One region of the Pseudomonas sp. S3_G06 genome, then DNA from elsewhere that is predicted to be linked to it. Evidence: riboswitches for the same ligand, from Rfam matches in the RefSeq annotation. Region 1 holds a riboswitch; each other region holds the start of a gene.
What was found. Region 1 has a riboswitch for cobalamin ahead of AB4N47_RS08065 (ABC transporter substrate-binding protein). Riboswitches for the same ligand answer to the same signal wherever they lie in the genome.
Positions count from the first base shown of each region.

Region 2: it holds a riboswitch for cobalamin, as region 1 does, so the genes downstream of both, cobO (cob(I)yrinic acid a,c-diamide adenosyltransferase) here and AB4N47_RS08065 (ABC transporter substrate-binding protein) in region 1, are expected to answer to the same signal.
Region 3: it holds a riboswitch for cobalamin, as region 1 does, so the genes downstream of both, cobW (cobalamin biosynthesis protein CobW) here and AB4N47_RS08065 (ABC transporter substrate-binding protein) in region 1, are expected to answer to the same signal.

Region 1 is NZ_CP162738.1:1,740,237-1,750,512, reverse strand. It holds gene AB4N47_RS08095 (ABC transporter substrate-binding protein) at 1-854, shown strand, start outside; gene AB4N47_RS08090 (ABC transporter permease) at 851-1,759, shown strand; gene AB4N47_RS08085 (ABC transporter permease) at 1,766-2,575, shown strand; gene AB4N47_RS08080 (ABC transporter ATP-binding protein) at 2,593-3,747, shown strand; gene map (type I methionyl aminopeptidase) at 3,875-4,666, opposite strand; gene AB4N47_RS08070 (ParD-like family protein) at 4,663-4,890, opposite strand; cobalamin riboswitch at 5,011-5,204, shown strand; gene AB4N47_RS08065 (ABC transporter substrate-binding protein) at 5,344-6,357, shown strand; gene AB4N47_RS08060 (FecCD family ABC transporter permease) at 6,354-7,370, shown strand; partial or broken gene AB4N47_RS08055 (ABC transporter ATP-binding protein) at 7,463-8,131, shown strand; gene metE (5-methyltetrahydropteroyltriglutamate--homocysteine S-methyltransferase) at 8,342-10,276, opposite strand, start outside.
Region 2 is NZ_CP162738.1:3,385,680-3,395,955, forward strand. It holds gene AB4N47_RS15085 (cobyrinate a,c-diamide synthase) at 1-1,120, opposite strand, end outside; gene cobO (cob(I)yrinic acid a,c-diamide adenosyltransferase) at 1,117-1,728, opposite strand; cobalamin riboswitch at 1,812-2,041, opposite strand; gene AB4N47_RS15095 (hypothetical protein) at 2,205-2,789, shown strand; gene AB4N47_RS15100 (PQQ-dependent sugar dehydrogenase) at 2,856-4,169, shown strand; gene AB4N47_RS15105 (C40 family peptidase) at 4,297-4,833, opposite strand; gene AB4N47_RS15110 (C40 family peptidase) at 5,049-5,666, opposite strand; gene hda (DnaA regulatory inactivator Hda) at 5,858-6,562, opposite strand; gene AB4N47_RS15120 (AI-2E family transporter) at 6,769-7,842, opposite strand; gene AB4N47_RS15125 (DUF2066 domain-containing protein) at 7,877-8,935, opposite strand; gene purM (phosphoribosylformylglycinamidine cyclo-ligase) at 9,309-10,276, shown strand, end outside.
Region 3 is NZ_CP162738.1:2,554,231-2,564,506, reverse strand. It holds cobalamin riboswitch at 598-809, shown strand; gene cobW (cobalamin biosynthesis protein CobW) at 909-1,973, shown strand; gene cobN (cobaltochelatase subunit CobN) at 1,977-5,825, shown strand; gene AB4N47_RS11445 (ATP-binding protein) at 6,056-7,066, shown strand; gene AB4N47_RS11440 (vWA domain-containing protein) at 7,039-7,731, shown strand; gene AB4N47_RS11435 (TerC family protein) at 8,089-9,648, shown strand; gene AB4N47_RS11430 (GGDEF domain-containing protein) at 9,684-10,276, opposite strand, start outside.

The sequences.
Region 1 (10,276 bases):
TCGTCCAGGACGGCCCCACCGACTACGGCAAACTCAAAGCCATGGTCGAGAGCGGCAACGTGCAGTGGGACGTAGTCGATGTCGAAGCCGACTTCGCTCTGCGCGCCGCTGCCGAAGGCCTGCTCGAACCCCTCGATTTCAAAGTGATCCAGCGCGACAGGATCGACCCGCGCTTTGTCAGCGATCACGGCGTCGGTTCGTTCTTCTTCTCCTTTGTCCTCGGCTACAACGAAGGCAAGCTCGGCGCCAACAAGCCGCAGGACTGGAGCGCGCTGTTCGACACCAAGACCTACCCCGGCAAACGCGCCCTGTACAAATGGCCAAGCCCCGGCGTGCTCGAACTGGCGCTGCTGGCCGACGGCGTTGCGGCTGACAAGCTCTACCCGCTGGATCTGGATCGCGCCTTCAAGAAACTCGACACCATCAAGAAAGACATCGTCTGGTGGGGCGGCGGCGCGCAGTCGCAGCAACTGCTGGCGTCCGGCGAAGCGAGCATGGGCCAGTTCTGGAATGGCCGTGTGCACGCCTTGCAGGAAGACGGCGCACCGGTCGGCGTGAGTTGGAAGCAGAACCTGGTCATGGCCGACATTCTGGTCATCCCCAAAGGCTCGAAAAACAAAGATGCGGCGATGAAGTTCCTCGCCAATGCCAGCAGCGCCAAAGGCCAGGCCGACTTCTCCAACCTGACCGCCTACGCGCCGGTCAACCTCGACAGTGTGGAGCGTCTGGATTCGACGCTGGCCCCCAACCTGCCGACGGCTTACGCCAAGGATCAGATCACCCTTGATTTCGCTTACTGGGCCAAGAACGGTCCGGCTATCGCGACACGGTGGAACGAATGGCTGGTCAAATGAAAATCGCGGCCACTGCGCCTCGTCCTTCCACTGCCACCGGGAGCGCCGCCGGCGCTGCCGGTTCGGCTTTCAAGCAACGCTGGCGCGGCGCCGGCAACCTCGCTCCGGCGCTGCTGTTCCTCGGCCTGTTCTTTCTCGCGCCGTTGATTGGCCTGCTGTTGCGCGGCGTGCTCGAACCTGTGCCGGGTCTCGGCAACTACGAACAACTGTTCGCCAACTCGGCCTATGCGCGGGTGCTGCTCAACACCTTTTCGGTGGCCGGGCTGGTGACGCTGTTCAGCCTGCTGCTGGGCTTTCCGCTGGCCTGGGCGATCACCCTGGTGCCGCGCGGTTGGGGGCGCTGGATCCTCAATATCGTGTTGCTGTCGATGTGGACCAGCCTGCTCGCCCGCACCTATTCGTGGCTGGTGTTGCTGCAAGCCTCGGGGGTAATCAACAAGGCGCTGATGGCGATGGGCATCATCGATCAACCGCTGGAGATGGTGCACAACCTCACGGGCGTGGTGATCGGCATGAGCTACATCATGATCCCGTTCATCGTGCTGCCGTTGCAGGCAACCATGCAGGCCATCGACCCGATGATCCTGCAGGCCGGCTCGATCTGCGGCGCCAGTCCGTGGACCAACTTCTTCCGGGTGTTCCTGCCGCTGTGCCGGCCGGGCCTGGCGTCCGGCGGTTTGATGGTGTTCGTGATGTCGCTCGGTTACTACGTCACCCCCGCTTTGCTGGGCGGGGCACAGAACATGATGCTGCCGGAGTTCATCATTCAGCAGGTGCAATCGTTCCTCAACTGGGGCCTGGCCAGTGCCGGCGCCGCGTTGCTGATCGCAATCACCCTGGTGCTGTTCTACTTCTACCTGAAGCTTCAACCGGAATCCCCGGTTGGCGCCAGTAACGCGAGGTAAGCCGACATGCTCCTGACCCCCAATGCCATGAGCCGGCGCATGCGTTTCGGCCTCTACGCCACGACTGGGCTGATCGGTCTGTTCCTGCTGTTGCCGATCGTGTTCATCGTGCTGCTGTCGTTCGGCTCCTCGCAGTGGCTGGTGTTCCCGCCACCGGGCTGGACGCTGAAATGGTACGGCCAGTTTTTCTCCAACCCCGACTGGATGAACGCCGCTGCCGCCAGCCTCAAGGTTGCCGTGCTGACCACGATCTGCGCCGTGGCCCTCGGTTTGCCGACCGCGTTTGCGCTGGTGCGAGGGCGCTTTCCCGGCCGCGAGATGCTCTACGGCCTGTTCACCCTGCCGATGATCGTGCCGCTGGTGATCATCGCCGTGGCGGTGTACGCGCTGTTTCTCAAGCTCGGCTATACCGGGACCATGTTCGCCTTCGTCGTCAGCCATGTGATCGTCGCGCTGCCGTTCACCATCATCTCGATCATCAACTCGCTGAAGCTGTTCGATCAGTCGATTGAAGACGCGGCGGTGATCTGCGGTGCCTCGCGCTTGCAAGCGGTGTTCAAGGTGACATTCCCGGCGATCCGCCCGGGGATGGTCGCCGGCGCCCTCTTCGCCTTCCTCGTTTCATGGGACGAAGTGGTGCTCAGCGTGATGATGGCAAGCCCGACTCTGCAAACCCTTCCCGTGAAAATGTGGACCACCCTGCGCCAAGACCTGACCCCGGTGATCGCCGTCGCTTCGACGCTGCTGATCGGCCTGTCGGTATTGGTCATGGTGATCGCCGCCGCGCTGCGCCGGCGCAACGAAATCAGCGCCTGAGCGCCCAGGAGTACGACATGAGTGCCGTGATCAAAGACGCATCCCAGCAGAGCGACAAACCCCTGGTCAGCCTGCGCAACCTGAACAAGCACTACGGCGATTTTGCTGCCGTCGATAACATCTCGCTGGACATCAAGGACGGCGAATTCCTGACCTTTCTCGGCTCCAGCGGCTCGGGCAAGAGTACGACGCTGTCGATGCTCGCCGGGTTCGAAACACCGAGCAGCGGCGAGATCCTCGTCAACGGCCAGTCGCTGGTCAACGTGCCGCCGCACAAGCGCGACATCGGCATGGTCTTCCAGCGCTATTCGCTGTTCCCGCATCTGTCGGTGCGCGACAACATCGCCTTCCCTTTGGCGATCCGTAAACTGGCTGCCGCCGAGCGTGAAAAACGCGTCGATGCGATGTTGAAGCTGGTGCAGCTCGAACAGTTCGCCCATCGCCGCCCTTCGCAACTGTCCGGCGGTCAGCAACAACGTGTCGCCATCGCCAGGGCACTGGTTTACGAGCCACGCATCCTGCTGATGGACGAACCGCTGGGCGCGCTGGACAAGAAGCTGCGCGAGGACTTGCAGGATGAACTGCGCCAGCTGCACCGGCGCCTGGGTATCACCATCGTTTACGTGACCCACGACCAGGAAGAAGCCATGCGGCTGTCGCAACGCATCGCGATTTTCAGCCACGGCAAAATCGTTGGTCTGGGCAGTGGTTACGACCTTTACCAGAATCCGCCGAATGCCTTTGTCGCGTCGTTTCTGGGCAATTCGAACTTCCTCAAGCTCAAGGCGCAAGGCAATGCGGCAGCGAGTTTCGAGGGGCAGTTGTTGTCGATTCGGCTGACGTCCGGGTTGCACACTGATCAGGATGTGCTGCTGATGGTGCGTCCGGAAAAGGCCTTGGCGCTGAGCACGCAGCAGGCGCTGGATGAGCCGCTGGCGGCGGGTTGGAATGAGGTATCGGCGAATGTTGTGGAGGTGCTGTTTCTCGGTGAGAGCCAGACGTGCAGCGTGGTCACTGCGGGCGGGACGTCGATGACGGTGAAAGCGCTGTCGGCGGCAGGCATGCCGCTCAAGGCCGGCGATCCGGTCCGGGTGCGCTGGGCGACGGCGGATGCTTGTGTTTACACCGAATGGACCGAGAGCGATTTGAACAAGGCTGCCGGTGCTCACTAGATTTCCAATCCACTGAAATCCCCCTGTGGGAGCGAGCCTGCTCGCGAATGCGCTGTGTCACTCAACATTAATGGTGACTGACACAACCTTTTCGCGAGCAGGCTCGCTCCCACAGGTTCGGGATTGTTCAATTGATCGGGGAATACCCTTCAATCTGATCCGGCCACGCCGTCAGCACTTCAAACCCGTTTTCCGTCACCGCGACCATATGCTCCCACTGCGCCGACAAGGAGCCATCCTTGGTCAGCACGGTCCAGCCGTCTGGCATGTTCTTCACATGGCGTTTGCCGGCATTGAGCATCGGTTCCACGGTGAAAATCATCCCGGCCTTGAGCTTCAGCCCTTGATTGGGAAAGCCGTAATGCAGGATTTGCGGTTCGTCGTGATAGACCTTGCCGATGCCATGGCCGCAGTACTCGCGCACCACGCTGAAGCCCTCCGCCTCCGCCAGGCTCTGGATCGCATGACCGATATCGCCCAGCGTTGCGCCCGGTTTCACTGCGCGAATGCCCGCGCACATCGCGTCGTAAGTGGTCTTGATCAGGTGCTGCGCTTCAGGAGTCGCCTCGCCCACCACATACATGCGACTGGTATCGCCGAACCAGCCGTCCTTGATCACCGCGATGTCGAGGTTGACGATGTCGCCGTCTTTCAATGGCGTACCCGATGGAATGCCGTGGCACACCACATCGTTGACCGACGCGCAGACGGTTTTCGGAAAGCCGTGATAACCGACGTTGGCCGGCACGGCTTTCTGCACATTGACGATGTAGTCGTTGCACAACCGGTCCAGCTCATCGGTGGTCACCCCGGCCTTCACATGCGGCACCAGCATCGCCAGTACTTCGGCGGCGAGTTTGCCGGCGGCGCGGGATTTTTCGATGTCGGCCGGCGTGTTGATCTTGATCTGGTTTCTCATGCGCTGACGGCTTCCTGAGTCAGTTGTTGCAGATCCAGGCCACCGTTCTGTTCGGCGCGGATCAGCAGGCGGCAAATGGCGCTGTGGTCGAGGTTGGGGTGCAGCTCGGCGAGCATGCCGATGCGCATCCAGTGCTCGGCCTGCGCGTTGATCGAGCGGCTGAGGGCGTTGCTGGAGATGCGCAGGTTCTCGTGCATGTCCTCTGAAATTTTTACGATGCCCATATTTGTATCCGATACGAAATGTATATGGAACGTATATTAATCAGTGCATACGGCCGATTGCAATGCCGACGACAAAATCGACGCTGTGGCAGATTCGCCTCCCCCTCCACCGTGCAAATCGACTACCATGCCGCCGCCGGTTTCCACACGGAATTAATAGGGAATCCGAAATGCTTGCACAGCATCAATCGGAACTGCCCCCGCAACTGTAGGTGCCGAGCCTGCTCCTCGACTGCCACTGGGTGAACCCCGGGAAGGCCGGAGCGTGGCGATGACGCATCAGTCAGGAGACCTGCCGGCACAGCGACTGACTAACCGGCGGGGTGTCCGGGAAGGACATCGTGCCGCGCGTATTTTCCCCGTGCCGGCCTTGCGCAGTTTCCACGACTGCGCCCGAGGTGTGTTTCCAACCGTACCCGCCCGCTCCCGTACGGTTCCCCTGGAGACTGCCCCATGCTGCTGCCCCGCGTTGCCACCCTGCTCACCGCTCTGAGCCTTTGCGCCCTGGCGCAAGCGTCGCCGACTGCGTATCCGCTGACCGTGGAAAACTGTGGCAGCAGCCTGACCTTTCAGCACGCGCCTGCGCGCACGGTGACCATCGGCCAGGCCGGTACGGAAATGCTTTATGCCTTGGGCCTGGGCGACAAAGTCGTCGGCACCTCGTTGTGGTTCAACGACGTGCTGGGCACATACAAAGCGCAGAACGACAGGATCGAGCGCCTCGCCGACAACGAGCCGAGTTTCGAAGCGGTGATCGCTAAACGCCCGGAGCTGGTTGCCGTCGAGCTGGAATGGATGGTCGGCCCGCAAGGCGCGGTCGGCACTCGCGAGCAGTTTCATGAACTGAAGATTCCTACCTATCTGCTGCCCTCCGATTGCGAAGCCAAGGACAACCTCGTCGGCTCGGACGGCACGCGGCTGGCGCCGTTTCGCATCGACAGCATCTACAAAGCCGTGAGCCAGCTCGCAGCGATTTTCGATGTGCAGGCGCGTGGCGAGCAGCTCAATGAGCAGCTCAAAGCCAGCCTCGCGCAGTCGATCGCCACCGCGAAAAAGCAGCAGCGCAAAGACGTCAGCGCCCTTGTGTGGTTCTCCAGCGCCGAGATGGACATCGAGCCGTTCGTGGCCGGGCACAAAGGCGTTCCCGATTTCATGCTCAGCACCCTCGGCGTGCGCAACGTCGTCGAGTCGGATGAAGAATGGCCGACCGTCGGCTGGGAAACCATCGCCAAGGCCAACCCGACATTTCTGGTGATCGCGCGCATGGATCGTCGGCGTTTCCCGGCGGACGACTATCAGAAAAAACTCGCCTTCCTGCGCAGTGATCCGGTGACGCGCAACATGGACGCGGTCAAGCACAACCGCATCATCATCCTAGACGCCATGGACATGCAGGCCAGCCTGCGCACCTTCGACGGCCTCGCACAACTGGCCAGCGCGATCAACGGCTACGACCTGTCGCCATGAGCAGACGCCTGATCCGTTTGCTGCTGGTGCTGTTGACGTTGTCGGTCGCGCTGATTGGCGGCGTGGCTATTGGCGAGACTTCGATCGAGCCGAGCGTGGTATTGCAGGTGCTGGCCAACAAGCTGTGGAGCGCCGGTTATGTGCTCGACCCGATCGACGAAGGTATCGTCTGGAACTATCGCCTGACCCGCGCGCTGGTCGCGGCGGCTTGCGGCGCCGGCCTGGCGACGTGCGGGGTGATTCTGCAATCGCTGCTGCGCAATCCGCTGGCCGATCCGTATCTGCTGGGGATTTCCGCGGGTGCCTCGACCGGCGCGGTGATGGTCGCCCTGCTTGGCGTCGGCGCCGGGGCGATTTCATTGTCGGTCGGTGCCTTTGCCGGCGCGGTGACCGCGTTCGTACTGGTGATCCTGTTGGCGCGGGTCAGCGGCTCGGCCAGCGGCACCGGGCAGATCATTCTGGCCGGGATCGCCGGTTCGCAATTGTTCAACGCCCTCACCGCGTTTCTGATCACCCGCTCGGCCAGCTCCGAACAAGCGCGCGGGATCATGTTCTGGCTGCTCGGCAATCTCGGCGGCGTGCGCTGGCCGTCGGTGTGGCTGGCGGTCCCAGTGGCCTTGCTCGGGCTGGTCGTTTGTCTGTGGCACCGCCGGGCGCTGGATGCGTTCACCTTTGGCGCGGACTCGGCAGCCTCCCTCGGCATTGCCGTGCGCCGAGTGCAGATCCTGCTGATCGGCTGCGCCGCGCTGGTGACGGCGGTGATGGTGTCGATTGTCGGCTCGATCGGCTTTGTCGGTCTGGTGATTCCCCATGCCGCGCGGTTGTTGCTCGGCACGGGGCATGCGCGTCTGTTGCCCGCCAGTGCGCTGGGCGGTGCGGTGTTTCTGATTGCCGCCGATGTGCTGTCGCGCACCCTGATCAAGGGTCAGGTGATCCCGGTCGGCGTGATCACTGCGCTGGTCGGCGCACCGGTGTTCGCGCTGATTCTGGTGGGCCGGAGATCGGCGCGATGAACACGGTTTTAAGTTGTGCGGGTGTGGGCTTCAAAGTGCGCGGTGCCGAGTTGCTCAATGGTGTCAGTCTCGATGTTCAGCGCGGCGAGACCCTGGGCATTGTCGGGCCGAACGGTTCGGGGAAATCCACGCTGCTGAAACTGCTCGCCGGCCTGCGCGAACCGAGCGCGGGCCATGTGCAGCTCGGCGGTCAGGCGCTGGGCAAAATGTCGCGGCGCAGCATCGCGCAGACGCTCGCGGTGGTTGAGCAACAGGCCGATACCGACGATGGCATTCGCGTGTTCGACGCGGTGGCGCTGGGGCGCACGCCGTGGTTGTCGGCGCTGCAACCGTGGTCGCCGGCCGATGACGCCATCGTCGAGCAAGCGCTGGTCGACGTCGACGCCGTGCACCTGCGCAACCGCCTCTGGCGCAGCCTCTCCGGTGGCGAACGCCAGCGCGTGCACATCGCCCGCGCACTGGCCCAGCGCCCGCAGATCCTGCTGCTCGACGAGCCGGCCAACCACCTCGATATCCAGCATCAGTTGAGCATTCTGCAAGTGGTGCGCGCACTGCCGGTGACGACGTTGATCGCCCTGCACGATCTCAATCAGGCGCTCAAGTGCGATCGCCTGGCGGTGTTGGAGCGCGGGCGTCTGGTGGCATTGGGCGAGCCGCTGCACGTGCTGACGCCGGAGCGGTTACAGACGACTTTCGGCGTCAGGGCGCACTATCTGACGGACCCGTTCGATGGTGCACCGATATTGCGTTTCCTTGCCTGATGCATGTGTAGCTGACACACCGCTTTCGCGAGCAGGCTCGCTCCCACAAAGGATTTGTGTGTTGCCGTGAATGACAGGGGGAACGCGAATTCTGTGGGAGCGAGCTTGCTCGCGAAAGCGTCAGGTCATCCAACATTGAGGTCGACTGACACACCGCTTTCGCGAGCAGGCTCGCTCCCACAGGGTTATGTATTCCAGGGCGGTAAAGGGTCAGGCCCACTCTTTGCGCAGTTGCCGTGCGGCGCTGACCATGTGCACCAGCGCCGCTTCGGTCTCAGGCCAGCCTCGGGTTTTCAAACCGCAATCCGGATTGACCCACAGACGCTCAACCGGAATACGCTGCGCCGCCTTGCGCAGCAAGCCAACCATTTCCGACACATCGGGAATCCGTGGCGAGTGAATATCGTACACGCCGGGGCCGATGTCGTTCGGGTAGGCGAACGCTTCAAACGCTTCGAGCAGTTCCATGTCCGAACGCGAGGTTTCAATGGTGATGACATCGGCGTCCATCGCCGCGATCGACTCGATCACATCGTTGAATTCGCTGTAGCACATGTGCGTGTGGATTTGCGTTTCGTCGCGCACGCCGGAGGCGCACAGGCGGAACGCTGCGCTTGCCCATTCCAGATACGCCGGCCACTGCGCCCGGCGTAACGGCAAGCCTTCACGGAACGCCGCTTCGTCGATCTGCACGATTTTGATTCCTGCCGCTTCCAGATCATTCACCTCGTCACGAATGGCCAGCGCCAGTTGTCGTGCCTGCACTTCGCGGCTGACATCTTCGCGCGGGAACGACCACATCAGCATGGTCACCGGGCCGGTCAGCATGCCTTTCATGACCTTGTCGGTGAGGCCCTGGGCGTAACGAATCCACTCGACCGTCATCGCTTGCGGGCGGCGCAGGTCACCGAAGATCACCGCCGGTTTGACGCAGCGCGAACCATAGCTCTGCACCCAGCCAAAGCGGGTGAAGGCATAGCCGTCGAGCTGTTCGGCGAAGTATTCGACCATGTCGTTGCGCTCTGCCTCACCGTGCACCAGCACATCCAGGCCGAGGCGTTCTTGAATTTCCACCGCGTGGCGGATCTCCGTGTGCATCGCATCGGTGTAATCGGCCGCGCTGAGCTTGCCTTGCTTATAGGCCTGACGCGCCAGACGAATCGCCGCCGTCTGCGGAAACGAGCCAATGGTGGTGGTCGGGAATAACGGCAGGTCGAGCTTGCCGCGCTGTTTGGCGATGCGCTGAGCAAACGGCGATTGGCGTTGCGCATCCCTGGCAGTGATCGCCGCGACCCGCGCTTGCACCGCCGGTTTGTGAATACGCGGCGAGGCAGCGCGGCTGGTCTGCACCGAACGGCTTTGCGCGAGGGCACGCAGTACCTTCGGCGCTTCCGGCTCGCTGACCGCTTGGGCGAGCACGGCGACCTCTTCGCACTTCTGCACGGCGAACGCCAGCCAGCTTTTCAGTTCGGCATCGAGTTGGTCTTCCCGGCCCAGATCAACCGGGCTGTGCAGCAACGAGCAGGACGGTGCCACCCATAAGCGATCACCCAGACGTTCATGGGCATGACGCAGTGTCGCCAGCGCGTTTTGCAGATCGCAGCGCCAGACGTTGCGGCCATTGACCACACCCAGCGACAGCACTTTATAGGCCGGCAGACGATCCAGAATGGTCGGGTACTGATCCGGCGCGCGCACCAGATCGATGTGCAGGCCGTCGACCGGCAGGTTCGCCGCAAGACCGAGGTTTTCTTCCAGACCACCGAAGTACGTGGCGAGCAGTTTTTTCAGCGGATCGCGCTGGATCTGGTTGTAGGCGCGCTCGAAGGCATTCTTCCAGTCCTGCGGCAAATCGAGCACCAGAATCGGCTCGTCGATCTGCACCCACTCCACACCCAACGCCGCCAGCCGCGCGAAGATCTGGCCGTACAGCGGCAGCAGGCGGTCAAGCAAATCGAGCTTGTCGAAGTCGGCGCCTTTGGTTTTACCCAGCCACAGATAGGTCAGCGGGCCGAGGATCACCGGTTTGACGTTGTGCCCCAGCGCGCGGGCCTCTTCGGTTTCTTCAAACAGCTGCTCCCAACCCAGGTGGAAGTGCTGGTCGACACTGAATTCCGGTACGAGGTAGTGATAGTTGGTGTCGAA
Region 2 (10,276 bases), 1.6 Mb from region 1:
GCCCCCGCAAGGAACCTTCCGGCAGCTCAACCGCCTGCAACGCCAGCGCCGCCAGACGCTTCTGCATCACCGCCTCGCCCTTGAGCAAACCGACCAGCTCAGCACGGGTGCCTTCCACGTCGGTCAGCGAATCCAGCAGATAAAGCATGCCGCCACACTCGGCGAGCAACGGCTTGCCCGCCGCGTGGTGCGCGCGGATTGCTGCAAGCATCGTGGTGTTTTGCGCCAGCGCGACGTGGTGCAGTTCCGGATAACCGCCCGGCAGATACAGGCTGTCCGCCTCGGGCAATCGGGTGTCGCGGATCGGCGAGAAAAATTGCAGTTCGGCGCCCATCGCCCGCAGCAGATCGAGACTGGCGCCATAGGTGAAGGCAAAGGCTTCATCACGGGCGACGGCGATGCGCACACCTTTCAATAAGGGCTCGGCGGCGATGACGTCAGGCGCGGCGAATTCAACGGCGGGGGGCAGCGCGACTTGGCAACTGCTGGCCAGCGCATCGGCGGCCGCGTCGAGACGCAGATCCAGATCATTCAATTCGCTGGCCTGGACCAGACCGAGGTGGCGGCTCGGCAATTCGATGCCGGTCTCGCGGGACAGCGCGCCGTACCAGCGCAGACCTTCGGTGAGGCTGCCTTCGAGCAATTGCGCATGGCGCAAGGTGCCGACGCGGTTGGCCAGCACGCCAGCGAACGGCAAGTCCGGCTGATACTTCGCCAGGCCCAGCGCCAAGGCGCCAAAGGTCTGCGCCATGGCGGTGCCATCGATCACGCCGAGCACCGGCACACCGAAGTGGCGCGCCAGATCAGCGCTGGATGGCGTGCCGTCGAACAGGCCCATCACGCCCTCGATCAGAATCAGATCAGCCTCGGCGGCGGCTTCCCACAACAGCCGACGACTTTCCTGCTCGCCGACCATCCACATGTCCAATTGATAGACCGGCGCACCGCTGGCGCGCTCGAGGATCATCGGATCGAGAAAGTCCGGCCCGCATTTGAACACGCGGACCTTGCGCCCCTGATTGCGATGCAAACGGGCGAGTGCGGCGGTGACGGTGGTCTTGCCCTGACCGGAGGCCGGCGCGGCGATCAACACCGCCGGGCAGTGGCGTGGTTGCTTCAAAGTTCGACGCCTTTCTGCGCTTTGATCCCGGCCTGGAAGGCGTGCTTGAGCATGCCCATCTCGGTGACCGTGTCGCCCATCTCGATCATTTCCGGCTTGGCGCCGCGACCGGTGACCACCACGTGTTGCATCGGCGGACGCGCCTGCAAATCGCTGAGCACCTGATCGAGATCGAGGTAGCCGTGCTTGAGGGCGATGTTCAATTCGTCGAGCACCACCAGACCGATCGAAGGGTCGCGCAACAATTCGCGCGAGACTTCCCAAGCGGCGGTCGCCGCGGCGATGTCGCGCTGACGATCCTGGGTTTCCCAGGTAAAGCCTTCACCCATGACGTGGAAACGCACTTGCTCGGGGAAGCGGCGGAAAAACAATTCTTCGCCGGTGCTGTTGCGGCCCTTGATGAACTGCACCACGCCGCACTGCATGCCGTGGCCCATCGCGCGGGCGAGCATGCCGAACGCCGAGCTGCTCTTGCCTTTGCCGTTGCCGGTCAGCACCAGCACCAAGCCACATTCGTCGGGCGAGTTGGCAATGCGTTCGTCGATCACGGCTTTCTTGCGCTGCATGCGCGCCAGATGGCGCTCGTCACGCTCGGGGGAATCAGTCATGGGGGGAGCTCTCCGTTGAGGCTGGATAACGGCGGGCAGGCACAAGAATAGACGGCAAAAAGCCTGGCATCGCCCACCGTGATGCCGCTGAGATGGATCAGGCCGGTCTCCGGGCTCATGAGCGGCGTTTCGCCGGACTGCGCGCCTTCCCGCTTCTTTCGAGGCAGTGGCTCAAGGCGCAGTTTTCACTCATTCACCGTTGCGGGGGCAGCGCCGGGATCGTCGTGGCTTCGCTTGAAGACCACCCTCACCGGCTTCCCTGTTTCACTCTGTCGACGCGGGGCCACAGAGCACCTGAAACAAGCGGCGAAGGTTAGAGGGTTGGGGGTGGAGCGTCAATTGAAGAGGCGCTTTGCGCGCGAATAACTGCCGCTGCTCAATTGTGCAGCGGCAATCTTGTGCCAGACTGTGACAAGTGATATCAAAGAGCCATGCTTTTTTCCAAAAAGCCCACTACAACAATAAGGATGACGACGATGCAAGGCATGATCATCAGCAACCCGCGCCTGGAATTCCTGCGCCCGTTGCTGGAACGCTGGTTTGACTGTATCGATCGCTACAACACCGTTCGCGGCGACAACGACACGCCATATTGGCACGACGAGAAAGCCAATCTCGGCCTGCTCGCGGCAGCGGCGTGGATGGCTGAAATGGTCACGCTGAACGACACGGCCACGCGCAAACAGAACGAAGAAGGCGAACGCAATGCCCGCGCCGACCTGCTGATTGCCGGCGCCGAAGACCGCGCGTTCATTCAGGCCACGCAACGCTGGCCACGGGTCAACAACCTCAACCTGACCCAGGCCCTGCTCGACATCACCGTTGATGCCAAGCGCATCAGCTACGCCAGCGATCTCAAGCTCGGCTGCCTCTTTGTTGCTCCGCAAAAACCTCAGCACAGCGCCAGCCCCGAAGAATTGCAGGACATGGTCGACGACCTGCAAAAGGAACACACCTGCGCCGTGGCCTGGTATTTCCCCTACGCCTATCGCAAATTGCACAGCGACGCGGGCAACTATCATCCGGGCATCGCCGTGCTGTTCAAGGAAGCCCGCGGTTGAGCAGTTGAACCATCGGGCCTGCGCCCTCCTCTATGTTTAGGAATGCATTCATAGGGAAGATCAGCAATGCGCAAGGCCCAACTCGCTCTTATCATCGCCGTCGCAGGCGGGCTCGCCGCCTGCGGTGAAACCTCCAGCCTGCAAGTCTCCGACGGCACCGGTCCGTCACCGAAACTGCCCGAACCGAACAAGACGCTGATCCCGACAGTGAACATCGCCCCGGCGGTGGGCTGGCCGGACGGCGCGAAACCGACCGCAGCGGCCGGCACCCAGGTCGCGGCGTTTGCCGAAGGCCTCGATCACCCGCGCTGGCTCTATGTGCTGCCCAACGGCGATGTGCTGGTGGCGGAAACCAACGCGCCGCCCAAGCCCGATGACAGCAAAGGCATTCGTGGCTGGGTGATGAAGAAAGTCATGGGCAAGGCCGGCGCCGGCGTGCCCAGCCCGAACCGCATCACCCTGTTGCGTGATGCCGACCACGATGGCGTCGCAGAAACCCGTACGGTGTTCCTGCAGAACCTCAACTCGCCGTTTGGCATGACGCTCGTCGGCAACGATTTGTACGTAGCCGACACCGACCGCCTGCTGCGCTTCAACTACGAGCCGGGCGCCACCGAGATCAAGACCCAACCGATCAAAGTCGTCGACTTGCCTGGCGGCACGCTGAATCACCACTGGACCAAAAACGTCATCGCCAGCAAGGACGGCAACAAGCTCTACGTCACCGTCGGCTCGAACAGTAACGTTGGCGAAAACGGTCTGGATCAGGAAGAAGGCCGCGCGGCGATCTGGGAAGTGGATCGGGCGACCGGCAATCACCGGATCTTCGCCTCGGGCATTCGCAACCCCAACGGCCTCGCCTGGGAACCCACCAGCGGCGCCTTGTGGACAGCGGTCAACGAGCGTGACGAAATCGGCAGCGATCTGGTGCCGGACTACATAACCTCGGTCAAGGACGGCGGCTTCTATGGCTGGCCGTACAGCTACTATGGCCAGCACGTCGATGTGCGGGTCAAACCGCAGAATCCGGATCTGGTAGCCAAGGCCATCGCTCCGGATTACGCGGTCGGTCCGCACACCGCTTCGCTGGGCCTGACCTTCGCCGATGGCAACCGCTTGCCGGCGCAATTCAAGGAAGGCGCATTCATTGGCCAGCACGGCTCGTGGAACCGCAAACCGCACAGCGGCTACAAGGTGATTTTCGTGCCGTTTACTGGCGGCAAGCCGACCGGGCAGCCGGTGGATGTGCTGACCGGTTTCCTCGACAAGGACGAAAACGCGCTGGGCCGCCCAGTGGGCGTGGTGATCGATCAGCAAGGTGGCTTGCTGGTGGCGGATGATGTCGGGAACAAGGTGTGGCGCGTGTCGGCCAGCAAGTAAGTTAAGCGCGAAGCAAAAAATGTGGGAGCGAGCCTGCTCGCGAAAGCGGTGTATTAGTCAAATCATTGTCGACTGACACTCCGCCTTCGCGAGCAGGCTCGCTCCCACAATTAGTTATGCATACGCGCTAGGGGTTATGCGCCAGCTGCCCCGGCTGCAACACCCGCTTGGCGCTCAGATACGCCTTCTGCCAATAGGCCTTCGACAGGCTATCGAGCTTGACCGTGCCACCCGTGGCCGGTGCGTGCACGAAGCGTCCCTCACCGACGTAAATCCCCGCGTGACTGACCTGCGAGCCGCCATTGGTGGCGAAGAAAATCAGGTCGCCGGTCTGCAAGCCTTCCTTGCCGACATTCGGCGCCTGCATGACGATCATTTCGCGGGTCGAGCGTGGCAGCGAAATTCCCGCCGCGTCGCGGTAGACGAAACCGATCAGACCACTGCAATCGAAACCGGAATCTGGCGTGTTGCCGCCCCAGCGGTACGGTGTGCCGACCAGGCCGAGGGCACGGAACAGCACGTCTTCAGCAACGGGGGAAAAAGCCTGGGAAGGAGCGAACACGATCGGCGCGCGAACCACGGGGGCTGGCGGCGGTGTACGGCTGGCGCAGGCGCTGAGCAGCGCGGCGCAAAGGATCAAGGTGAGGCGGGCCGACATCGTCATAAGCAGAACATCCTGATCTGGCTGCGGCTTTCTCTGCCGAATGGACAGAAACAAAACCGCCTGCGTCATCACGCAGGCGGTTTGCCATCAATATAGATTCAGGATTCTAGCGGCTACGCGGCAAACTTCAAGTAAGACTTTAACTTCACCTTGTAAAGTTTAGGTCTACTCCATTGCCGTGCCGTTTTGTCGCCGCGAACGCAGCGACATGCAGTTTACTTGCGAGCGGTGACCACGGTCGGCGCCATGGCGAGTGCGCGCTTGGCTTCGATGAAAGTCTTGCTCCAGTAGCTGTCACCCAGGCTGTCGATGCGAACACCGCCGCTGCGACGACTGCTGGAGTGAATGAACTGGTTGTCACCCAGGTAGATGCCGGCGTGACTGACACGACCGCGACGACCATTGGTGGCGAAGAACAGCAGATCACCCGGCTCAAGGTTGCTGCGCGAAACCAGCGGCGCATCAACGTTGATCATTTCGCGAGTCGAGCGCGGCAGGTTCATGCCCGCCTCTTCGCGGAACAGGTAACCGATGAAACCGCTGCAATCGAAGCCGGCTTCAGAGGTACCGCCGAAACGGTAACGGGTACCGATCAGGGACATGCCGCGTTCGAGGATGCTGTCAGCCAGTACAGGAAGCTGATATGGCTTGCTGCCGTTGAACTGGTTGAGTTCTTTTTCGGTGTCCAGCTCTTCCTGATAAATAACGGAAGACTGGGCGGTAGCAGAATTCTTGACCTGTTGCGGCGGCTCTTGAACCGGAGAATGAGCAGCACAACCGAATAACAGGGTAACGAGTGCGAGAGGCACGAGGGGTGCGAAGCGCTTTAGCATGGGCACGACCGTGGCTGATAGTTGTAAAGAAGCCGAGACTATGCCCGCTATCGTCCTCATTTGCAAATTCAATCGAACTTTATGTGACTTCCCGGTTTCGCGTTTACATCTAAGCGCGTAACTCGTCTGGCCGGGGGATCGGGGCAGGGACGCGGGTTTTCTGGCGCCTGAAAGCTGGCAAAAGCCCACTACTACCAGCCAAGAGTTTCCTTGAGGAAGGGAATGGTCAGCTTGCGTTGCGCTTGCAGGGACGCCTGATCAAGCTGCTCGAGGAGATCGAACAGCGCGCTCATGCTCCGCGTGCCGCGAGTGAGAATAAAGTGCCCAACCTCATCGGTCAGGTGCAGACCGCGACGGGATGCGCGCAATTGCAACGCACGCAGTTTGTCTTCATCGGAGAGCGGGCGCATCTGGAAGATCAGCGCCAGGGTCAGACGGGATTTCAGGTCAGCCAGCTTCACAGGCAATTCGCGCGGTGAAGTGGACGCGGCAATCAGCAGGCGCCGGCCGCTGTCACGCAGACGGTTGAACAGATGAAACATCGCCTCTTCCCAGTCGGCCTTGCCGGCAATCACCTGCAAGTCATCCAGGCAGACCAGTTCGTACTGTTCAAGGTTGTCGAGGATTTCCACGCCGCGGTCCATCAACTCGGCCAGCGGCAGATACACCGCCGGTTCGCCCATCTGCTCGAAGCGCAGGCACGCGGCCTGCAACAGATGCGTGCGCCCGACGCCGTGCTTGCCCCACAGGTAGATCAGGCTCTCCGTCCACCCGGCGTCGGCTTCGCAGAGACGCTCGACATAGCCGAGTGCAGCGGCATTGGCGCCTGGGTAGTAGTTGATGAAGGTGGCGTCGTCACGCAGACGCACACCTAGGGGCAGCTGAATCGGTTTCATGCTGACTGAACAGTTCTCAAAGGAACCGTTAGTGGCCTCTGTGTAAAGTTGGCGAAGTTTATACCCGTGAGGCTGAGCGCACAATGCGACAGACCCCAAGCAAAATCAAAGGTTTGCGTTGACGCAGCGGTTTGATGACAGATTCTCTGGCGCCCTCGCTCGCACGAAACGGGCCAGCCCGGCCAAGCGCCGGGCGGCCCGCGCCATCACAGCTCAGGTTCGTCAACGCCGCTGTAGATCCCGGAATCCTTATACAAGTCGTGGACATGACGCACCAGCACCATGATCACCGCCGCCACCGGCAACGCCAGCAGAACGCCGGTGAAACCGAACAGCTCGCCGCCAGCGAGGATCGCGAAGATCACCGCCACCGGGTGCAGGCCGATGCGGTCCCCGACCAGCAGCGGCGTCAGCACCATGCCTTCCAGCGCCTGACCGACCATGAACACCGCGACGATCCCGACCATCGGGTACAGATCGCCACCGAACTGGAACAATCCGGCGATCAGCGCCGCACCAATGCCGATGACAAAACCCATGTACGGCACGATCGCCGCGAGCCCGGCAATCAGGCCGATCAACAGCCCCAGTTCCAGACCGACGATCATCAGGCCGGCGGCATAAATCACCCCCAGCGCAACCATCACCAGCAACTGCCCGCGCACGAACGCGCCGAGCACTTCGTGGCACTCGCCCGCCAGCGCAACCACGCGCTCTTCGCGATCACGTGGGAGCAGGCTGCGGATCTTGCCCATCATCACGTCCCAGTCGCGCAACAGATAGAAGCTCACCACCGGGATCAGCACCAGATTTGCCAACCAGCCGATCAGCGCCAGGCTCGAGGCCGTCGCCTGACTCAGCACCACGCCGACGATGTCGGTGGTCTGGCCCATGTGCTCGCTGATCGCAGCTTTGACCTTATCGAATTTCCAGAAGCCGTCCGACAGCCCCAGTTTCGCTTGCGCCCACGGCACAGCGGTGTGCTGCAACCAGTCGAGCATCTGCGGCGCCAGTTCGTACAGACGCAGCAACTGCTTGGCGAGCATCGGCACCAGCACCAGCAGCAACGCGGTGACGATCAGCGTGAACAAGGCAAACACGGCGATCACGCCCCAGGTTCGCGACAGCCCGAGCCGCTCCAGACGATCCACCAGCGGATCGAACAGATAAGCCAGCAACAACGCGACCAGAAACGGCGTGAGGATCGGGTGCAGCAACCATACAAACGCGCAAAGCAGGACTACCCCACCGAGCCAGAACCAACGCCGCGTATCGGCCATTTACCACTCCTGATGCTTCTATATAAGGAAAGACTTACCAGCGAAACCGCAACGACGGTGCCGCCGCTGCCGGGGTCGGCGCTGCGACCGCAGGCGTACCATCCGCCGCTGGCTGGGCAGGCGCCACCGGGGCCGGCGCTTCGGCCGGCAGCTCCTGCAACTTCGCCAGCGACAATTGCGCGCGCAATTGATCGACGCTGCCATTGACCTGGTAGACGATGCGATCACCCTGCACGCTTTGCAGACGCACGCCGAACGGTTCGAGTAACCGCAGCAGCGCCGCATAGTGCTCCAGATTCATGCCCTGCACTTCCAGCGTCTGCTGACCCGACGCGCCGGGCTTGGCGACAAATCGCGGCGCCAGACGCTCGGCTACCGCCAGCATCACCGCATCGGCAACAGCTGCCTGATCAGCGCCCTGCACACTGCCGGCCTCTTTCTGATCACCGAGCCACAAGCGCCACTTCGCCTGCCACTGCCCGCCTTCTTCGCGGGCATGCACCGCCAGCAAGGCGTCGGCGTTGTAGCGTTCCGAAGCACTGCGCAGAGGCGCGGGATCAGCGCTTTCCAGCGCCGGTGCGGTGGCGACCAGTTGCTCACTGAGATCAGCCAGTGGCAAACGCAGTGGCAAACCGCGATGTTGTGCGGCCGTGCGCAACGTTGCGGCTGCGGCCTGACCGTCACCGACCAGGCTCGCACCTTCAGTTGAATCGTTCAGCCACCAGCCGAGGATCGACGGTCGACTGGCGCCCCACACCGGCAACCCGGCCCGGCGCAAGGCCTGCTCGGTGGTTGCCGGATCGAAGTCGACTTTCAGCACTTCCGGTGGCCCGGCGTCGAAGCCGAACTGGCTGATGATCTGCTGCGGGTCCTTGCGGATCGGCGCCAGCCCCGGGTTCTGCGCGGCTTTCGGGTCGCCGGTCAGGCGCAGCACCAGGGTATCGAGCGCTGCCTGCGTGGCGCGATCGCGCTCTTCCGGCGCCTGGCCGTTGACCGGCTGACGCACCTGATACAGGCCTTTGAGGTTTTCGGCATGGCTCGCCAGGCTGACCAGCGTCAGGCAGCCTACAAATAACAATTTACAAAAACGCATGGAAAATTCCCGTCGACAGGAGCGGCTGGAACACGCCGCGTGAACCGTTTGAGCAAGGCTGTGACCCCCACCCCTGGCAAAACATTCACACGGTGGCGGTAAGTTTTTGCACAGTCCTAACGATAGACGGTTAATCGCCACACCTTATACAGGCAGTCATACCCTGCGATTGCAAAAAATTTCCGCCGATATGGCCCTGCCCGTCGGTGCGAGGATGGCCGCTGCCCCTCAAGCCTGATAAAATCGCGCGCCTTCGCAGACCGGCAACGGCCGGGCCCCTCGAAACTCGCGTGAGGCGATCGCCCATCGAGTTCGATGTTCCCGCTGAACTCGGTCGTTACCCCCTGAATCCCCTCCCCTAAAGGCCTGGATCATGAGCAAGCAACCCTCCCTGAGCTACAAGGACGCCGGTGTAGACATCGACGCCGGTGAAGCATTGGTCGAACGCATCAAGAGCGTCGCCAAGCGCACTGCGCGCCCGGAAGTCATGGGCGGCCTGGGCGGTTTCGGCGCCCTCTGCGAAATCCCGGCCGGCTACAAGCAGCCAGTGCTGGTCTCCGGCACCGACGGCGTCGGCACCAAGCTGCGTCTGGCGCTGAACCTGAACAAGCACGACAGCATCGGCATCGACCTGGTCGCCATGTGCGTCAACGATCTGGTGGTGTGCGGCGCCGAGCCGCTGTTCTTCCTCGACTACTACGCCACCGGCAAACTGAACGTCGACACCGCTGCCCAGGTTGTCACCGGCATCGGCGCTGGCTGCGAACTGTCGGGTTGCTCGCTGGTCGGCGGCGAAACCGCTGAAATGCCAGGCATGTACGAAGGCGAAGACTACGACCTGGCCGGCTTCTGCGTCGGCGTGGTGGAAAAGGCGGAAATCATCGACGGCTCGAAAGTTGCCACCGGTGACGCGCTGATCGCCCTGCCATCGTCCGGCCCGCACTCCAACGGCTACTCGCTAATCCGCAAGATCATCGAAGTCTCCGGCGCCGACATCGAAAACACCCAGCTCGACGGCAAACCGCTGACCGACCTGCTGATGGCCCCGACCCGCATCTACGTCAAGCCACTGCTCAAGCTGATCAAAGACACCGGCGCCGTTAAAGCCATGGCCCACATCACCGGTGGCGGCCTGCTCGACAACATCCCGCGCGTACTGCCAAAAGGCGCTCAGGCTGTGGTCGACGTCGCCAGCTGGACTCGCCCGGCCGTTTTCGACTGGCTGCAAGAGCAAGGCAACGTTGATGAAACCGAAATGCACCGCGTATTGAACTGCGGCGTCGGCATGGTCATCTGCGTAGCTCAGGAGCACGTCGAAGTGGCCCTGAACACTCTGCGTGA
Region 3 (10,276 bases), 810 kb from region 1:
CGGCCCTCGCAGGCTCGGGTTCCTTCGCTACGGGACTGATCCGGGCGCAGCGGCTCCGGTTTGCTTCGCTGCACCTCCTTGCGCTGTGTTCGACTTCGTCGAACGGTCGCTGCGCTCCCACGCCCGGATCAATCCCTCCACTCAGCCTTCCGACGTCGCCGGTGGATCAAGATCAAGAGCACTCGAGCTTGCGCTCATTGTTGAGTGGGGCGGCTTCGCCGCGGGCAGCTGCGCTGCTTTGCTTTTGCTTTTGTGGGAGCGAGCCTGCTCGCGAAGGCGGCCTGACAGCCGACCTGTTCTTGAAGTGGTACCCAATCCAACTGTAGGAGCCGCCGAAGGCTGCGATCTTTTGATCTGGCTTTTGCTTTTGCTGTTGCTTTTGATCTTTTGCCCCTCCGTAACGAAGGTACCCCGAGCTCCAGCGAGCGGGCCGTACGCCGGGGCAAAGCCTTTTGGTTTCTTTTTTGCTGGGCCGGCACTCCGGCGTTTGAAAAAGGGACTCGCTGTAAGAGCGAAACCATAAGAAGCCGTTACCGCAGCAACGGATATACCCCCAGTTTCAGACTCACCGACCATTGACCCACGACGGACCCATGCGTAGCCTTGCGCTTTCGAGGTTCTTCGGCACTCGCCGAAGCTAAGAAGGGAACGCGGTCAAAGCCGCGGCTGCCCCCGCAACTGTGAACGGTGATGTTCGTTGCCACGCCACTGCCAGCTCAACCGATGAGCCAGCGGGAAGGCGCAATGGACGCCAGGTCTCGCGCCTGAACGCCGTCAGCCAGGAGACCTGCCTCGTCACAGATTCTCACTACAACCGGGCGGGGTGATCCGGTGGCGAATGCTTCCGGCGTGCATGCGCGCTGCCGGTTCTCGTCCCGTATGCCCGCCGCTTGCCAAAGGGCATACCGATGAAAACACTGGCCAAACTCCCCGTCACCATCGTCACCGGTTTCCTCGGCTCGGGCAAAACCACGCTGCTGCGGCACATGCTCGACAACGCTCAGGGCCGGCGCATCGCGGTGATCGTCAACGAGTTTGGCGAGCTCGGCATCGACGGTGAGATCCTCAAGCAATGCACCATCGGCTGCACCGAAGAAGAGGCCAGCGGCCGCGTATATGAGCTGGCCAACGGCTGCCTGTGCTGCACGGTGCAGGAAGAATTCTTCCCGGTAATGCGCGAACTGGTTGCCCGTCGCGGCGATCTCGACCACATCCTTATTGAAACCTCGGGCCTGGCCCTGCCAAAGCCGTTGGTGCAGGCCTTCCAGTGGCCGGAAATCCGTAGCGCCTGCACCGTTGACGCGGTGATCACCGTGGTCGACAGCCCGGCCGTCGCTGCTGGCACCTTCGCAGCGTTCCCGGATCAGGTCGATGCCCAGCGCAAACTCGATCCGAACCTCGACCACGAGTCGCCGCTGCACGAATTGTTCGCCGATCAACTGGCCAGTGCTGACCTGGTCATCCTCAACAAGGCCGACCAGACCAGCGCGGAAGATCTGGCTCGGGTGCGCGCTGAAGTCGCCGAAGAGCTGCCGCCAGCGGTAAAAATCATCGAAGCCAGCAATGGCCGCCTGCCGCTCGACGTGTTGATCGGCCTCGGCGCCGGCTCTGAAGAGCATATCGACGGCCGCCACAGCCACCACGATCACCACCATGACGGTGATGACGACGACCACGATCACGACGCCTTCGATTCGATCTCCATCGAATTGCCGCAAGCCGATGAAAGCCTGCTGCTCGACGCGCTGACGCAACTGGTGGTGCAGCACGGCATCCTGCGCGTGAAAGGCTTCGCGGCGATTCCGAACAAACCGATGCGCCTGTTGATCCAGGGTGTGGGCACGCGTTTTGACAAGCATTTCGACCGTCAGTGGGGCGCCGAAGAAGCGCGCGTCACGCGTCTGGTGCTGATCGGTCAGGAACTCGATGCCGCGCAACTCGAAGCGCAATTGCGCGCTGCGCTCAGCGTTTAAGCCATGCACCTGCTCAGGACCCAGCCCGGCGGATTCGTCTCGGACGACAACATTGCCGATCTCGGACAAACCCCCGCCGAGCTGGTGATCCTGTGCAGCGGCGATTCCAGCCTGGCGCTGCTCGCCGAGGCTGCGCAGCAATTGCCCGATGACTACCCGAGCCTGCGTCTGGCCAACCCGATGCAGGTGCAGAATCATGCCTCGGTCGATCTATATGTCGACGAAGTGCTGCGCCACGCCAAGGTCATTCTGATCTCACTGCACGGCGGCATTGCCTATTGGCGCTACGGTGTCGAGCGGCTGGTCGAGTTGTCCGAACGCGGCGTGCAACTGATTCTGGTGCCCGGCGATGACCGCCCGGACCCCGAGCTCAGTGACTTGAGCACGGTCAGCGCCGAAGTACGCGATAGACTCTGGCAATTTCTGCGTCAGGGCGGCATGGGCAATGCACTGGATTTCTTCCGTTGCCTGGGCCACCAATGGTTCGCCCGCGATTACCCGTGGAACGAGCCGCAAACCCTGCCGCGCACGGCGATTTATCACCCACAGAAAAACAGCGCTGCCCTGAGCGACTGGCAAGCCGAATGGCTGCCCGGTCAACCGGTGGCGGCGCTGTTGTTCTATCGCTCGCATTTGCAAGCGGCGAACACGGCGTTCATCGATGTGTTCTGCCAGCGCTTACAGGCAGCCGGGCTCAGTCCGCTGCCGATCGCGGTGGCCAGTCTGAAAGAACCCGGTTGCTTGTCGGTGGTCGAGGATTGGCTGGATGAAGTCGAGGCGGGGGTGATTATCAACACCACCGGTTTTGCCCAATCGAGTCCCGAAGCACCGCATCTGCGCCCGTTTCGCCGCAACATCCCGGTAATTCAAGCGATCTGCGCCCAGGACAACGAGCCCGGCTGGCGCGACAGCGAACAGGGCCTCGGGCCGCGTGATCTGGCGATGCACATTGCTTTGCCAGAGCTTGACGGGCGCATCATCAGCCGACCGATCAGCTTCAAGGATCTGGCCTGGCGCAGCGAGCGCAGCCAGTCCGATGTGGTCTGCTACCGCGCCCAGCCCGAACGCATGGATTTCGTCGCCGAACTGGCGCGGCGCTGGGTAGCTTTGGCACGCGTGCCGAACGGCGAAAAACGCATCGCGCTGATCCTCGCCAACTACCCGACCCGTGACGGCCGCATCGGCAATGGCGTCGGCCTCGATACGCCGGCGGCGGCGCTGAACATCCTCCGCGCATTGCGTGCCGAAGGTTATCCGATCACGGCCGAGTTGCCCGACAGCGGCACCGAACTGATCCAGCAACTGCTCGGCGGCGTCAGCAACGACCTCGACAGTCTCGACTTGCGCCCGTGCCAGCAGAGCCTGGCGATGGACGATTACCTGGCAATGTTCAATGCGTTGCCGCAGGCGAATCGCGCGGCGGTAGTCGAGCGTTGGGGATCGCCACACAACGATCCGATGTGTCGCGACGGCCGGCTGATGATCGCCGGTCTGCGTTTCGGTCTGACCTTTGTCGGCATCCAGCCGGCACGCGGTTATCAGGTCGATCCGAGCGCGGTGTATCACGACCCGGATCTGGTCCCGCCGCACGGCTATCTGGCGTTCTATTTCTGGTTGCGCAACACCTACGGGGCCCACGGCGTGATCCACGTCGGCAAGCATGGCAATCTCGAATGGCTGCCGGGCAAGGGCGTTGGGCTATCGGAAAACTGCTGGCCGGATGCGTTGCTAGGGCCGCTGCCGAATATCTATCCGTTCATCGTCAACGACCCGGGCGAGGGCGCCCAGGCCAAACGCCGCACGCAGGCGGTGATCATCGACCACTTGATGCCACCGCTGACCCGCGCCGAAACCTACGGCCCGCTGCGCAATCTGGAGCTGCTGGCCGACGAATATTACGAGGCGCAACTGCTCGATCCGCGCCGTGCCCGCGAGTTGCAACGCGACATTCTGCAACTGGTGCGGGACACGCAGATCGACAGGGAACTGCAACTGGATGCAGCGCTGGACAGCGACGCCGATGCGGCGATCTGGTTGCCGCGTCTGGACACTTATCTGTGCGACCTGAAGGAATCGCAGATTCGCGATGGGTTGCACATTTTTGGCGAATCGCCGAGCGGGCGCTTGCGTATCGACACCTTGCTGGCGTTGCTGCGCATCCCGCGCGGTGACGGCAAGGGCGCGCAGTCGAGTCTGCTGCGAGCACTGGCCAACGCGTTTGATCTCGGTTTTGATCCGCTGGATTGCGCCTTGGCCGATCCTTGGAACGGCCCGCGTCCGACCGAGTTGCAGACCATCAGCGAAGAAGTCTGGCGCACCGCCGGCGACACCCGCGAGCGCCTCGAATTGTTTGCCGCAGACTTGATCTCCCAAACACTGAACGTGCCCTGTGGGAGCGAGCCTGCTCGCGAAAGCGGTGTGTCAGTAAAAGAACAGCTGTCTGACCCGACGCCTTCGCGAGCAGGCTCGCTCCCACAAGGGTCGGGTTGGGCTGAGGTTAATTCGATAATCGAGCATCTGCGCGAAGTCGTCGCCCCACGGCTCGATGCTTGTGGCCCGGCCGAAATGCGCGGGCTGCTCGACGCCCTCAGCGGTCGTTTCGTCCCTGCCGGCCCCAGCGGTGCTCCGAGCCGTGGCCGTCTCGACGTGCTGCCGACCGGGCGCAACTTCTATTCGGTGGACGTGCGCAATCTGCCGACCACCACCGCGTGGCGCATCGGATTCCAGTCGGCAACGCTGATTCTTGAGCGACACCTGCAGGATCACGGCGATCACTTGCGCCAGCTCGGCTTGTCCGTGTGGGGCACCGCAACCATGCGCACCGGCGGCGACGACATCGCTCAGGCCATGGCGTTGATGGGCGTGCGTCCGATCTGGGCCACGGGCAGTCAGCGTGTGGATGATTTCGAGATTCTGCCGCTGAGTCTGCTCGATCGTCCGCGGGTCGACGTGACATTGCGGGTTTCGGGGTTTTTCCGTGATGCGTTTGCCAATCTCATCCGCCTGTTCGACGCCGCCGTGCAAGCGGTGGCCGCGCTGGATGAACCGGATGACTTGAACCCATTGGCCGCCAAGGTACGTGCCGAACGCGAGGCGCTGTTGCAGTCGGGCGTCGATGAAGACACCGCGCGGCGTCAGGCCGGGTGGCGCATCTTCGGCGCGAAACCGGGGGCGTATGGCGCCGGGGTGCAAGGCGCGATCGATGGGCGTCTGTGGCAGAGCCGCGAAGACCTCGCCGAGGTCTACCTGAACTGGGGCGCCTACGCTTACGGCGGCGCCGACGAGGGCACGGCTGCCCGCGAGCAGTTCAGCCAGCGCCTGAGCCAGGTGCAGGCAGTTCTGCAAAACCAGGACAACCGCGAGCATGACTTGCTCGATTCCAACGATTACTACCAGTTCCAGGGCGGCATGCTCGCGGCGGTGGAGACTCTGCGTGGCGAAGCGGCGGCCAGCTATCACGGCGATCACAGCCAGCCGGATTTGCCGAAGATTCGTACCCTGAAGGAAGAGTTGAACCGCGTGGTGCGCGCGCGCGCGGCGAATCCGAAGTGGATCGACGGAATCAAGCGTCACGGCTACAAAGGCGCGTTCGAACTGGCGGCGACGGTTGATAATCTGTTCGCCTTCGATGCGACTACGCAGTTGATCGATGACCATCAATATGCGTTGCTGGCGGAGGCATATTTGCTTGATCCGGCGACCCGGGATTTTGTTCGTGAACATAATCCGCATGCGTTGCGCGACATGACCGAACGCATGCTCGAAGCGCAGCAGCGCGGGATGTGGCAGGAGCCTGGGGCTTATAAAGAGGCGCTGGAGAATTTGCTGTTGGATGTCGAGGAAGATATGTAGCCGCTAAAAAGCTACCCTCACCCCAGCCCTCTCCCGGAGGGAGAGGGAGAGGGAGCCGATTTGTGTTGGTTTTGAGGCCTGAGTTCAAATCGATAATTCAGGTCGGCGCAACTTTCAAGAACACCCGGATCAGTTCCCTCTCCCTCTGGGAGAGGGTTAGGGTGAGGGCCACCCAACTGACACCCCACTAAAACTCAAGCACACCAAAGACCACGAAAGGGAAAACCCAAATGACCGACACCCCGCATTTCCCACTCTCCGCCGTGGTCGGCGCCGATGACTTGAAGCTCGCCCTGTGCCTGACCGCCATCGACCCGAAAATCGGCGGCGTACTCATCGAAGGTCCGCGCGGCATGGCCAAGTCGACGCTGGCCCGGGGCCTGGCAGATCTGCTCGCCAGCGGCCAGTTTGTCACGTTGCCGTTGGGCGCTACCGAAGAGCGGCTGGTCGGCACCCTCGATCTCGACGCTGCCCTGAGCGACGGTCGCGCGCAGTTTTCGCCCGGTGTTCTGGCCAAGGCTGACGGTGGCGTGCTCTATGTCGATGAGGTCAATCTGCTGCCCGACCACTTGGTCGACCTGCTGCTCGATGTCGCCGCCAGCGGTACCAATCTGATCGAGCGTGACGGCATTTCCCATCGGCATTCGGCCAAATTCGTCCTGATCGGCACCATGAACCCGGAAGAGGGCGAACTGCGGCCGCAACTGCTTGACCGCTTCGGTTTGAACGTTGCCCTCAGCGGCCACACCGCGCCCGCCGAACGCGGACAGATCATTCGCCGGCGGCTGGATTTCGACAGCGATCCACAAGGGTTCTGCGCGCAGTGGGCGAGCGAGCAACACATCCTGCGTTCGCGCTGTGAAAGCGCCCGCGAGCGCTTGGCAGCCATCCCACTGGATGACGCGGCATTGGCGTTGATTACCGAGCGTTGTTTCGCTGCTGGCGTCGATGGCTTGCGTGCCGATCTGGTCTGGTTGCGCGCGGCTCGCGCCCATGCGGCGTGGCGTGGGGCGGATGCGATTGCTGAAGAGGACATCGACGCGGTGGCCGAATTTGCCCTGCGCCATCGCCGTCGCGAGCAGCCCTTGGCCGGCGCGGAGCCACAAGCGCAATCTCCGTCAGGCGCAGACAGCAAATCCGGTGAAGGGCAGGGCCAGTGGGGCGAGATGCCGGCGACGGCGCAAGCCACCGGTACCCGCCGCGAAGTTCCGAGCTGGCCACCACTGGCAAAAAAGCCCTAGGCATTCGCCCCCGGTCCGACGCGGGGGCGAATGCCAGACCCCGTGCCGGACAACTAGACAATGGCCGCCAGGGCCAGCGGCATGCGGCCGGCAGCGGATCGGTGAACTGGCCGGGCACGCTGCTCAATGGCCGCCCCCAGCGCCGCGCCGATCTGCTGTTTCAACAGCGTACCCGCTCGCCCCATGAAATCTGGCTGGTGATCGTCGACGCGTCGGCCTCGACCCGTCGCCATCAGGCCTTGAGCGATGCCAAGGGCCTGCTCGCGCAGTTGTTCGACGATGCTTACCACCAGCGGGCGCGGCTGGCGTTGCTGACCGCCAGTGGTTTTGCGCCGAAATGGCAGGTGCAAGGCTTGAAGGCCTCAAGCGGCCTGCGCGTCTGGCTCGACGGTCTGGGCGCCGGTGGCGGCACGCCGTTGCTCGCGGCACTGGAACAGGCGCAGCAATGGCTGACGCTGCGGCGCAAGCGTTTTCCCGCCGAACAGCAACGCTGCCTGATCGTGACCGATGGTCGCGTGAAAGAGCTGTCGGCGTTGCCCGTGCTGGCGTGCCCCGGATTGCTCATCGACATCGAGCGCGGGCCGATTCGACTGGGCCGGGCGAAGGATCTGGCGACCGCGCTGCAAGCGCAGTATCAGCATATCGATGAGCTGGGTTTGCGCTGAAATCCGCCGCGCCGCTCGCACCCTGTGGGAGCGAGCCTGCTCGCGAAGGCGTCTTCAGCAACGCTGAAAATCTCCGGTCGAGTTCATTCATACAGATTTTGAAATGATTTGCCTCTGTAGAACAGGCCGGTTGAACCTGTACGCTCCAAGGCCATTTTTCATTCAGGATCTACATGAACACCCTCTCGGAGCCTCCCAGTCAGCACTCTCCAGCACGCCTTCGCGCGGTCTTGATCCTTTCGCAGCACCCCGTCTTCCGACTTCCGACTATGGTTGATAACGCGGCTCTTGAGCCTTTGCGTTGCACTTCGCCGTGTCCGGCCGCCTGAATTCACTGAAGAGAGATCGAGACGTTTTATGGAATGGTTAGCGGATCCCACAGCCTGGTTAGGCCTGTTGACTCTGATCGTGCTGGAACTGGTACTGGGTATCGACAACCTGGTGTTCATCGCAATTCTTGCCGACAAACTGCCGCCGCATCAGCGTGATCGCGCGCGGATCATCGGCCTGTCGCTGGCGTTGATCATGCGCCTGGGCCTATTGGCGAGCATTTCCTGGCTGGTTACGCTCACGCAGCCGTTGTTCGAGGTGTTCGACAAGAGCTTCTCCGGTCGTGATCTGATCATGCTGTTCGGTGGCGTGTTCCTGTTGTTCAAGGCGACGATGGAGTTGCATGAGCGCCTCGAAGGCCATGTCGGCGAGCGCTCGACCAACACAACCTACGCGCTGTTCTGGCCGATCGTGGCGCAGATCGTGGTGCTCGACGCGGTGTTCTCCCTCGATGCGGTGATTACCGCTGTGGGCATGGTCGATGAACTGGCGGTGATGATGATCGCCGTGATCATTTCCATCGGCCTGATGATCGTCGCCAGCAAGCCGCTGACCCGCTTCGTCAACGCACATCCGACCGTGATCATGCTGTGTCTGGGTTTCCTGATGATGATCGGTTTTGCCCTGACCGCAGAAGGTCTGGGCTTCCATATTCCGAAAGGTTACCTGTACGCCGCGATCGGTTTCTCGATCCTCATCGAAGTCTTCAACCAGATCGCCCGGGCTCGGCGCAAACGTTCGATGCAGGGCGTGCGCCCGATGCGCGAGCGCACAGCCCATGCGGTGATGCGTCTGCTCGGTGGCCGCAAGCTGGCGGCGGAGGAGGTTGGTGAGGAAATCTCCGACCTGCTGGACAACGGTGAAGCGCCGGTGGCCGAGCTGTTCGACCGTCGTGAGCGGGTGATGATCAGCGGTGTGCTGCAACTGGCGGAGCGGCCGATTCGCAACCTGATGACGGTGCGCGCCGACGTTGACCTGATTGATCTTGCCGATGACGCCGAAGCCATTCGCACGAAGCTGATGCATTCGTCGTATTCACGCTTGCCGCTGATTCGCGATGGCGCGGTGGACGAGCCGCTGGGCTTCGTACACAAGAAGGAATTGCTCAAGGAGTATCTGGCCGGCAACGAGCCGAACCTTGAGCATCTGGCACGCAAGACCGTCAATCTGCTCGACAGTTATTCGATCCTCAATGCCCTGGAGCAGATGCGCGCGGCATCGACGCACATCGCCTTCGTGGTCAATGAGTTTGGCGATTTCGTCGGCGTATTGACCATGACCGACATCCTCGAATCGATCGCCGGTGAGTTGCCCGATGCCAGTGAAATCGAAGGCCCTGATGTGGTCGAAGAGCGCGGCGGGTTTCTGGTCAGTGGCGCGCTGCCCTTGGCCCGCGTTCGCCAGCGTACCGGCTTCGATGCCGAGCCGACCGAGGATTATCAGACCATGGCCGGGTTGGTAATGAGTCTGCTGGATCGGTTGCCGATGACCGGCGATCGACTGGAATACGAGGGCTGGCAATTGACCGTCAAAGCGGTTGAAGAGCGACGGGTGACGCGGGTGTTGCTGGAGCGTGAGGTGGCTTGAGCATTCGTGGAATGGCGCAGCGGTCGCTGCGCTTGTTACTGATAAAACGTAAAGCGGTCCTTGCCCGTATGCTTTGATTCGTACAACGCCGCATCCGCCTTGATCAGCGCCTGATTCAACGAGTCACCCTCGGCCACCCGGGTAATGCCGATGCTGATGGTGACCGGGTGCCGGGTGGGGTGTTCACGCACTGACTGGCACAGTTGCGTGGCAAGGCTTTCAACATCCTCGCGCCGCACTCCCGCCAGATAGATCGCGAACTCCTCACCGCCCATACGCGCGTAGTCAAACGAAATCATCACTGCCTTGATATCGGCTGCGACGCGAATGAGCACCTCATCACCGATGTCATGCCCGTAGGTATCGTTGACCTTCTTGAAGTTGTCGATGTCGATCATCATCAGGTAATGATCGCGCTCGCGCGGGCTTGCCAGCAGCCGTTGCCCTGCGTGGGTCATGAACGAGCGTCGGTTGGGAATCTGCGTCAGCGGGTCGTTATAGGCCTGATCCAGCAGCAACCGCGACATCAGGTAGTTGTTCAGCTTGGCCTCACGGAACTTCAAAAAGGTGTACACCGTGAGTGCGCAGAGGAACACGCTGTAGCAGGCAGTCAGAACGCCGCGCAGTT